DNA from 2 places in the Shewanella sedimentimangrovi genome. Region 1 is predicted to be linked to the other one. Evidence: predicted binding sites of a transcription regulator. Region 1 holds the regulator's gene; the other holds the start of a gene.
The links. The regulator FliA, encoded in region 1, starts transcription of late flagellar genes. The targets are predictions, from matches to a motif close to CTAAAGNTNNNNNNNNNNNNGCCGATA.
Positions count from the first base shown of each region.

Region 2: the regulator FliA is predicted to act here: its motif matches at 2,515-2,541, upstream of JYB85_RS15055 (DUF5610 domain-containing protein).

Region 1 covers NZ_CP071502.1:2,756,772-2,761,971, forward strand. The annotation lists gene JYB85_RS12000 (chemotaxis protein CheA) at 1-1,506, opposite strand, end outside; gene JYB85_RS12005 (protein phosphatase CheZ) at 1,523-2,260, opposite strand; gene cheY (chemotaxis response regulator CheY) at 2,274-2,657, opposite strand; gene JYB85_RS12015 (RNA polymerase sigma factor FliA) at 2,701-3,420, opposite strand; gene JYB85_RS12020 (MinD/ParA family protein) at 3,413-4,294, opposite strand; gene flhF (flagellar biosynthesis protein FlhF) at 4,299-5,200, opposite strand, start outside.
Region 2 covers NZ_CP071502.1:3,400,000-3,405,199, forward strand. The annotation lists gene ggt (gamma-glutamyltransferase) at 1-227, opposite strand, end outside; gene JYB85_RS15045 (glutathione S-transferase) at 397-981, opposite strand; gene JYB85_RS15050 (ferredoxin--NADP reductase) at 1,001-1,744, opposite strand; gene JYB85_RS15055 (DUF5610 domain-containing protein) at 1,851-2,477, opposite strand; gene JYB85_RS15060 (SixA phosphatase family protein) at 2,609-3,139, shown strand; partial or broken gene JYB85_RS18995 (FMN-binding glutamate synthase family protein) at 3,167-3,366, shown strand; gene JYB85_RS15065 (hypothetical protein) at 3,923-4,126, opposite strand; gene JYB85_RS15070 (ABCB family ABC transporter ATP-binding protein/permease) at 4,191-5,200, opposite strand, start outside.

The sequences.
Region 1 (5,200 bases):
CTCGGGATCCATACCGGCGCCGTCATCTTCTATCTTCAGCAGTATATGATCGCCTTCCTGACTGGCAGACAGTGTAATGGTACCTGTGCGGCGTTTACCTGCGGCTTCGCGCTCGATGGGCATCTCAATGCCATGGTCCACCGAGTTCCGTACCAGGTGCACCAAGGGATCGGCCAGGGCCTCCACCAGATTTTTATCCAGGTCAGTCTCTTCACCCACCAGAATCAGATCGATTTCCTTGTTCAGACTGCGGGCAAGGTCACGGACCACCCGAGGGAAACGACCAAAGACTTTCTTGATGGGCTGCATGCGGGTTTTCATCACCGCGCCCTGCAGATCGGCAGTCACCAAATCCAGGTTTGCCAGCGCCTTGGACATCTCCTCGTCTTCACGGGTTACGCCCAAACTCACGAGACGATTGCGCACCAGTACCAGCTCACCCACCATGTTCATGATCTGGTCGAGACGGGCGGTATCCACCCGCACTGTGGTTTCACCCTGGGGCACGTTGGTCGCTGCAGCTTTTGCCTGGGCTGCCGGCGCTTCTGGCACCGCGGCAGCCTTAGCCATCTGGGGCTGAGGCGCAGCAGGTGTTACTGCAGCGGCTTGCTTGGGCGCTGATGGCTTGGGTGCAGCTGGCTCTGCGGCAGATTTGCCTGGCCCGGTACCCTTGCCATGCAATTCATCCAGCAGGCGTTCAAATTCTTCATCGGTAATTTCGTCTGCATCGACCTTGTCGGCAGCACTGACTTCCACTTTGGCCACTTCACCCTTGGCCGCGCTCTTGAATTTGCCGGCACCATGGAGCTCATCGAGCAAGGCCTCAAACTCATCATCGGTAATATCGTCACCTGACGGTGCTGGACTGGGTTTAGCGGCGGTGGCTTTGCCAGCTACATCCTGTGGGACGCCAGCCTTGACGCCGGGTCCCTTGCCGGAACCGTGGAGTGCATCAAGCAAGGCCTCAAATTCAGCCTCGTTAATTTCATCAATGCTGGATTCGCCGCCACTGGTGTTTTTGGAAGCTGGCGCTGCCACTACGGGTTCAGGAATGGGGTCTGGTTCAGGCTCTGGTTCAGGCGCGGATGCAACCGCACCACCTTCGGAGGGAAGCGGCGCCCCCGAAGACAGGAGTTTAAGCTTGGCCAGCAACTCAGGGGAGGCAGGGTCTTGCTCCTGGCCGGCCTGGGTTTGAGCAAACATGGTATTAATGGCATCGACCGCCTGGAGGATGATATCCATCAATTCGGCGGTGACATGACGCTTGCCGGTACGCAGCAGGTCAAAGGTGTTTTCCGATTCATGGCAGACGTCAACCATGGGAGCCAATCCCAGGAAGCCCGCACCACCTTTCACAGTGTGGAAACCACGGAAAATCGCGTTAAGCAGATCCGTGTCACCGGGGTTGTTTTCCAGCGCTACCAATTGTTCCTGCAGCAGCTCTAAAATTTCACCGGCTTCGATCAAAAAGTCCTGCAGGATCTCTTCATCTACGTCAAATGCCATTAAACTGACTCCTTAATCAGAAACCCAGGCTTGAAAGTAAGTCGTCGACTTCATCCTGGCCCGTAACCACATCCTGACGCGCCTCCGCGTTCATGATGGGGCCTTCGGCTTCTATGCTGCTTTTTTGGGGCTCGGTGGTTTCCTGGGGAGTATGTTCACCAAACACGGTCAACATGGAGACCAGACTGCTCTCCACCTCCCGAACCAACTCTATTACCCGACGGATCATTTGCCCGGTAAGATCCTGGAAATCCTGCGCCATCAGAATTTGATTCAAGAGTTCTCGCAGGCGGTTTGAATCGTTCTCGCTGCGGACCATCAACTGCTGTACATCGTGACAAAGCGCTTTGAATTCATTCAACTCTATATCACGGCGCATCAGTCTGTCCCATGCAGGAGTCACAGTCTGAATATTGTTTATCAATGCATCGGCCAGCGGCAGACATTCTTCAACGGCGTCCATGGTTTTATTGGCCGCCTGTTCCGTCATATCGATAACGTAATTGAGTCTTTCCTTGGCATCCGGAATTTCGGTATTGGCCAATTCCAACAATCTGTTATCAACTTGAAAGTCCATCAAGGCACTGTGAAGCTGGCGGGTGAGTTTTCCGACTTCATCAAACAACTCACGCTGCAACGGCATGGCAAAATCACGGAACAGCGCATCGGCCTGATCCTGCTCACCGGCGGACAAGAGTTCGACAAGCATTTGCGCCTGTTCGAGACTGATGAGCCCTGAAGTGTTTAGCTGCATAGCCCGTCCTTGCTTAACTGAGGCGCTCGAATATCTTGTCCAGCTTTTCTTTCAGGGTGGCAGCGGTAAATGGCTTAACGACATAGCCGTTTACCCCGGCCTGTGCCGCGGCAATGATCTGCTCTCGCTTGGCTTCGGCAGTTACCATCAACACTGGGATATTCTTCAGGTTTTCGTCGGCACGAATGGCCTTCAGCAGGTCAATACCCTGCATGCCGGGCATGTTCCAATCCGTGACCACAAAGTCAAAATCGCCTTTTTGCAGCATGGGCAACGCAGTGGAGCCATCATCTGCCTCCTGGGTATTGTTGAACCCCAGGTCTCGCAACAAGTTCTTGATGATACGCCTCATCGTCGAAAAATCGTCAACAATGAGAATCTTCATATTCTTGTCCAAGGTTTCCTCCGGTGAGCTGACACTCTAAATGCTCAATTAGTAATTATACGTGTGTCCAATGCTTGAGTTTGCCCTTGAGTCGCAGCATAGCTTGGCTGTGTATTTGACTCACCCTGGACTCACTGACATCAAGAATGGCACCAATTTCTTTTAAGTTCAGCGCTTCATCATAATAAAGCGATAATACCAATGCATCTCTCTCTGGCAATTGTTTGATGGCCTCGACCAAAGCACCATGAAATTGGCTGTCGGCCAAAGAATCAAAGATGCCATCAGACTGCTCACCCTCTGGAACCAAGACGTCCTGAGAGATGCCTAAATCTTCTATCCCTATGATTTTACCTACAGAAACATCGCTCAAGATATGATGGTACTCATCCAGCGTCATATCAAGTCTTTCTGCGATTTCTGTGTCCCGTGCATCACGGCCGAGTTCCTGCTCCAACTCATCTATGACCTGGGCGACCCGCCGCTGATTGCGATGCACCGAGCGGGGAACCCAGTCGCCACGACGGATTTCATCCAACATGGCGCCGCGGATCCTTATCCCGGCAAATGTTTCAAACTTGGCACCCTTGCTGCCGTCAAACTTAGTCGACGCCTCAAGCAGGCCTATCATGCCTGCCTGCAGCAAATCATCCAACTGTACGGAAGCCGGCAACCGGGCCAACATGTGGTGCGCGATTCTTTTAACCAGCGGTGCGTACTGTTCAACGATGGATGTTTTATTATCCAAAGCGGTATACGCCGCGGCTTTATTCACTCGATCTATCCTCTTGGTACTCAGGACGCTGCACCAAACGTTCAACAAAGAACTCCAGGTGACCACCCGGCTGTTGCGGAATAGGCCAACTCATGACCTTGTTCGCCAGACCGTGGTAGGCAATGGCCGCCGGTGATTTGGGATAAGCCTCGACAATCAGCTTTTGCTTGCGCACTGACTTTCGCAGGTTTTCATCGAAGGGGATAGTCGCCACCAGCTCCAGCGCCACGTCCAGGAACCTGTCGGTGACCTTACTCAGCTTGGCAAACAGTTCCATACCTTCACGCAGGCTACGGACCATGTTGGCCACTATCTTGAATCTGAATACTCCGTGCTCACGGCTGAGGATCTTAATCAGGGCATAAGCATCTGTGATGGACGTGGGTTCATCACACACCACCACCAGCACATCTTGGGCGGCGCGGGAAAAACTCAGCACCATGTCGGAGATACCGGCTGCGGTATCCACAATCAGCACATCAAACTGGGTGCGCATTTCGCTGAAAGCGCGAATGAGACCTGCGTGCTGCGCTGGGGTCAGCTCCACCATGGCCTGGGCGCCCGATGTCGCCGGGATAATACCAATGCCCTTTGGGCCCCGGAGAATGATGTCATCGAGTTCCGCCTCGCCGGACAGCACATGGGACAGGTTTTTTTCGGCCCTCAGGCCCAACATGACATCCACGTTGGCCAGACCCAGGTCGGCATCCAGTACCAACACCCGCTTGCCCTTCTCGGCAAGCGCAACCGCCGTATTGATGGAAACGCTGGTCTTACCGACCCCGCCCTTGCCACCGCTGACGGCGATTACTTTGACTTTTTCGTTATATGGTTGATTCATCATACGTAAACCGCTTGCTTGATCCCGGGTCATAGCTTTACTCAAATGCATAGGTCGGTTGTTCTGCCCATTTCTTTTCTTTCACGGGTCTGTGTTCATTGTCGTTCATGGCTGCCAGCGCTTGTTTGGCCAGCGCCAGGGTATCAGCCACTTGCATATCTTCAGGAACCCTTTGACCATCGGTCACATAACTCAACTGCAATCCGCTTTGGATCAGCACACTCAGGGCGCCTGCCAAAGAACAGGCTTCATCCAGCTTGGTCAACACAGCCCCGGAAAGGGGGATCCTTTTGAAGTGTTCCACTGCATCCTGCAACACCCGACGTTGTGATGTCGCTGACAATACCAGATAACTGCGGATCGGCAAGGCTCGATTAGCGGTCAGGTTGTCCAGTTGCTCCACCAGACGCATGTCCCTTTGCCCCATTCCTGCCGTATCTATCAATACTAGCTTGCGATTCCTGAACTGATAAAGTATTTGTTCCAACTCATTGAGATCATGAGCTTGCTTTACCGGACAGCCCATTATTTTGCCATAAGTTGCCAATTGCTCAAAGGCTCCAATGCGATAATGATCCGTGGTAATGAGCGCAACTTGATCTGGGCCATGTTGTGCAGCGAATCGCGCCGCCAATTTGGCGATGGAAGTGGTCTTGCCGACACCGGTTGGGCCGACAAAAGCCACCACGCCACCGCGACGCACTATGTCATCGCCCTGATTGTCCAACATGTTGGCCAGACTCTGGGGCAAGGCCCTGACCAGCTCGACAGGTGAATAATGCTCAGACAGGGCTGCCAGCTTGGCTGCCACGGCAGGGGAAAACTCCGCGTCAATCAAACGGCTCTCCAGCATGGCCCCTACCGGATTGTTACGTTTCTTTTGCTCCGACATCAGGGCGGCAACTTGATGAGTCAACAAATTACGCAGGGAACTCAATT
Region 2 (5,200 bases), 640 kb from region 1:
GCGTTGGCAGCAATCGCCGCATCAACCGCATTGCCGCCCTGCTTGAGCACATCCAGAGCCACCTGGGTGGCCAGGGGCTGACTGGTGGCCGCCATGCCATTGACAGCGTACACCTCGGAGCGGCTGGCAAAACCCTGGCCTGTGATCCTGTCCATAGCCTGTGCCGCCGATATCATGCCGAGCCCGAAAACAATTCCAAATAAAATCCGTCGCTTGCTTATTATCATTTTAGTTTCCTCCTGCGAGGCTTTAGCGTACAGAGTTCTGTCACAAATTACAGCCTGCGACTTTGGTGAGCTTGTAACAGAATATTGGCTTGGAGTCGGCGAACAAAAAGGGATTGCACAACTGAAAAACAGGCCGCAGCGCCAGCCACGGCCTTGATGGAGGACGGTCTTACTTGGGCTTGGTCAGCTCGAAAATGTTCTGGTTGCGCACCTCGCCAAACCACAGGGCCACAGCAGGTGCCACCTTGCGCCAATCCAGGTTGGGATGACGGAAATCCAGATAATCGAGTAAACACACCAGGGCTATGGTCCGGGCATTGATCTCGGCACCGGCGCCCAAGCCCAGGCGCTCCAGCTCCTTCATGCCCCGCAGCAGGGCCTGCTCAAAGCGGGCGGTCCAGAAGGGGGAGCGTACCCCTTCATCCTCACGCATCTGCTCCTGTCTGAGCTTAACCGAGCTGTCGATGAGCCCCTTTAACAGGGAAAACTGGCACTGCGCCTGCCAGTCGCTGCCAAACAGTTTTCCCTGGCCGTAGTTGGCATCCAGATAACGGCAAATCACCTCGCTGTCATACAGGGCTGAGCCATCATTGAGAAACAAACAGGGCACCTGACCCAGGGGGTTGGCATCGATCAATTCGGGGCCATTGTCAAAAGGGTTGGTGATGATCTCTTCCACATCAAGGGCCAGATGGCGGATGACGATTTTGACCATGCGGGCATAGGGTGAAGCATCAGAACAAAGCAGTTTCATGGCATTTCCTTGCTAACTGTTACCAATATTTTTCCACTGTGATATTGCCGGGGGCCCGGCGTAAATTCTTGGTCAGCCCGCGCTCGAGCAGCAGCTGCTGAGCCGAGGCAAGCATGTCGGGATTACCGCAAATCATGACCTGGCTATCGGTCGGCGAGAGTGCCAGAGCGGCCAATCGCTCCAGTTCACCGCTGGCCAGGGCCTCGGGAATACGGCACTGCAAGGCGCCGTCAACGGCTTCGCGGGTGACGGAGAGGATCAGGGAGAACTTATCCGGATATTTGGCTTGCAGGGCCTTGAGCTCATCAAGGTAGGCCAAATCGCCCCGGTGGCGCACACCATAAACCAGCACCAGACGTTCGAATCTGTCCCAGGGCTCGGCGGTGGCCAACATGGAAACAAAGGGGCCGATCGCCGTGCCCGTGGCTAACATCCACAGGTGTTTACCTATGTCTTTGGGCAGTTCGTTGAGGGTCATGAAACCGGCGGCGGTGGCTGTGACTTCTATCCTGTCGCCGGGATTCAGCTCCTGCAACCTGGGGGACAGCTGGCCTTCTTCCACAGTCACGGCCAAAATTTCCAGGAAATCGCTGCCGGGAGGATTAACCAGTGAATAGGCCCTGGCGATACGCTTATCGTCCAGGATGCGGCTGAGTTTAATAAATTGCCCGGCAATAAAGGGGGCAAGCGGTGCGCGAATGCGCAAGGAAAATAAGGTATCTGTCCAATCTATGCGTGAAATGACTGTGCCTTCAACCCACATATTCCCCCCAGAGCCAAGCGGATGTTTATGTCCCGGCGACGCGGGACGTCAACACCAGCATAAGCCCGTCAGGGAAGAATAAAAACCCTTTTTACTGAGGGATATATCAGGTCTGTGGTGCTTCATCCTTGTTGAAGCTGTCACGGAATGCCTGCAATCCCTGCTGTACCAGGTCATAGGTCATGTCGACACCGGCGGCTATGTCGCCCTCAAGTACCTTGAGGCCGCTGAGGATATCCCGCGCCTCTTTAAAGCCCTGATCTATGGCACCACCTATGATATCCATGAAGTTTGACAATTGATCATCAAACGCCATCGAGCTGTTCTGTTCCTGATAGACACTGAAAAACTGGGTCGCAAAGTCCACAATGCGGCCGGCGGTTCCCTCGGGAGAGGTATCTATGCCTTCCTCTGCAACTTTCTGCAGGGCATTTTCGCCCAGGGTGGGGGCCAATTCCTCGTTGATGGCCTCAATGGCAGCCCGGTACAGCAGCGCCATGGGTTCGTTGCCCGCACTGAGATTCACCTCCTGCTGGGCGGCCAGAATGGCGGAGTTCATCAACTGTTTGCTGACCTGGGCCGCACTTTTGCTGCTGGCCACCTCTGACACGGCGCCACCATGATTGCCGTCGACCTGGCTTTTATCCCTGGCAACAGTAGATACGGCAGCACCATGCTGCCCCTGCTGACCCCGTTGATTGTTGACTGATTTATTGGCTTGACGGATTTCCATGCTGGCCTCCACTCGACCCTTTACGCCCTGTCTTTATTATCGGCTAATTTTTAACCTACTTTAATCATTTCTATAAGCAAACAAAAAGTTTATCCTCGGCTTTACGACTTTGCGGAAGAATAAGCCTGAAAATGAAATGGATACCTCTTATTACCCTGGCCATGGCACTGTGTCAGATCAGCCCGCTCCGGGCCCAGGAAAGAATGATTTTTCTGCTGCGCCACGCCGAGAAACAACTTTCCGCCGATAAAGACCCACAGCTTTCGGAACAGGGACAAAGACGCGCCCGGGATCTGGTCAGGCATCTGCACGGCATTCCGCTTGAAGGGCTGATTGCATCCCAATTTATCCGCACCCAGGCAACCCTGACACCTCTGAGCGAAGACAGAAAACTGCCAATACGAGTGATACCTTTGCAACAACCCTTGGCGACCAGCCTGGCCGATATCGCCAGCCAGATACTCCAGGGGGAAGGTAACTGGGTGGTAGCCGGCCACTCCAACACCCTTGGACCACTGATAGAAAAGCTGGGTGGACCGGAAATCGCCCCCATCAGCGAAAATGAATACAACAAACTGTTCCAGCTCACCCTGAGCCAAGAGCAAGTGGTCGGATTCAAAACAAGCCATTACGGTGAGCCAAACGCCAAGTCAGGAGAATAAGAAGCGGGAGCACAGGCGCCGGTGTAGTTGTATCTGGCGGACAAGCTGCAAACCCGGCAAGCCATCAGGCACAAGTATCCCGCCATAGGCTGCCCTTGCTACCTATTTGAAAACAAGGTGAATTTTTTCGGCAATCTTTCTTTGATCAGAACAGCGAAGAACTGCCATTCAATCACGCCGAACACAGCAGGGTATACCGGGCCGCCAAAAACGTCGCTCGAACCATCACCCCATGCATCAGCAGGGATTAGAGTCGGGAAACAGATCGGTAAGTGTGGCCAATTACAGTCGTAATTTACACCAGAATACGGTTATGCTGACCCATGCCTGTGGCGTTGCGGTTAACACGATATCAATTTCCAATAGTGATGCCCCCAGGATTATCCATCACGCTGGACAATTATTACGACCAATATACCTAATAAGAGAAATATGATTTATTCCTGGTGCAATTCCGGTATACTGGACATTATTCGGGCGTGGCAGATCACAAATAACACCGATTATGTGACCTGCACCACATATCCACTGATGGAAATAGGCAAGTGAACGATAGCAGATTACCGCCGAGCAAGGTCAAGAGCGTCAGCTGCCAGAACTGCGGACGCATGACGGAAATCGAAGGGGAACAAATTTGTTTCCGTGATGGGAAGATCATTCGGTTACTTCCTGCTGAGCAGAAAATTGAACAACCCCTGTTGTGCGAAGGATGGCGCGGCAATAAGTCCGGCAAATAACTCCTGCAGTTCACCTTAGCAAAAGGCGCTTTGGCATAACCGCCTCTCAATACACTGAGCTCTCGCTTTTTTTAGCCAGTGTCAACCCGCGGGTCGACACCCTGAGTCCGGCAGATAGCTGTTGATACAGCTCGATCAATTCGGCGTCGGTCAGTTTGCGTTGTTTCAGCACTGGCGAAAGCGCCTGCCAATCCGTGGTAATTTTCTCGGTTTTTCCCTCAATACTGACCTGCAGCGCAATATTTTTCATCTATAGACTCCTTCCTTGCATCCAGATGATTATGCTCAGTCTTTGCTGAATCGCGGCTGACTTGTTACTTCAGCCTATGTTGATGTTGCAACTGCCACAATCTTGCATAATGCCCCCCCAACTGCAACAACTGCTGATGCCTGCCCTGCTCAACCACTCGGCCCTGACTGAGCACCAATATCCTATCGGCATCCACTATGGTGGAGAGGCGGTGCGCAATCACCAAACTGGTGTGCCCCTGGGCCACCTCGCGCAATGCCTGCAAAATGGCCTGCTCGGCACCACTGTCGAGCGATGAAGTGGCTTCATCAAACACCAGGATTGGTGAGCCCTTAAGAATGGCCCGGGCAATGGCCACCCTTTGCTTTTCACCGCCAGAGAGTTTGAGACCGCGCTCCCCCACTTTAGTGTCCCAACCGTCGGGCAAAGCTGCGACAAAATGCTGCAGGTGGGCATGTTGAATTACCCGGCGAACCTCTTCATCACTGGCATCGGGTCGACCATAACGGATGTTTTCCAGCAGGCTGTCGTTAAACAGCACCGTATCCTGGGGCACTATGGCTATGGCCTGGCGGAGACTGCTTAGGGTCAAATCCCTGATGTCTTTACCGTCGATACAAATACGCCCCGAGTCCACATCGTAGAATCGGTATAACAGTTTGATCAGGGTTGATTTTCCCGCACCACTGTCCCCGACGACAGCCACCTTTTCCCCGGGTGCTATCTCAAAACTGACATCCTTGAGTATTTCTCTGTCCGCATAACCGAAGCCCACGTGCTCAAAACTGACGGCGCCATGACTGCAATTCAACGAGCTGGCATCCTCCCGTTCCACCACCTTGGGCTGCTGGCGCAAAAGCGCAAACATGCGTTCAATATTGGCCAAAGAACCGCGGATTTCACGATACACAAATCCCAGAAAATTAAGTGGCATGAACAGCTGCATCATAAAGGCATTCACCAGCACAAAATCGCCAATGCTCATGCTACCTTCGGAAACTCGTTTGGCAGCCAGCGCCATCATGGCCGTCATTGCCAGCGCAATGATCAGCGCCTGACCGGCATTGAGCACAA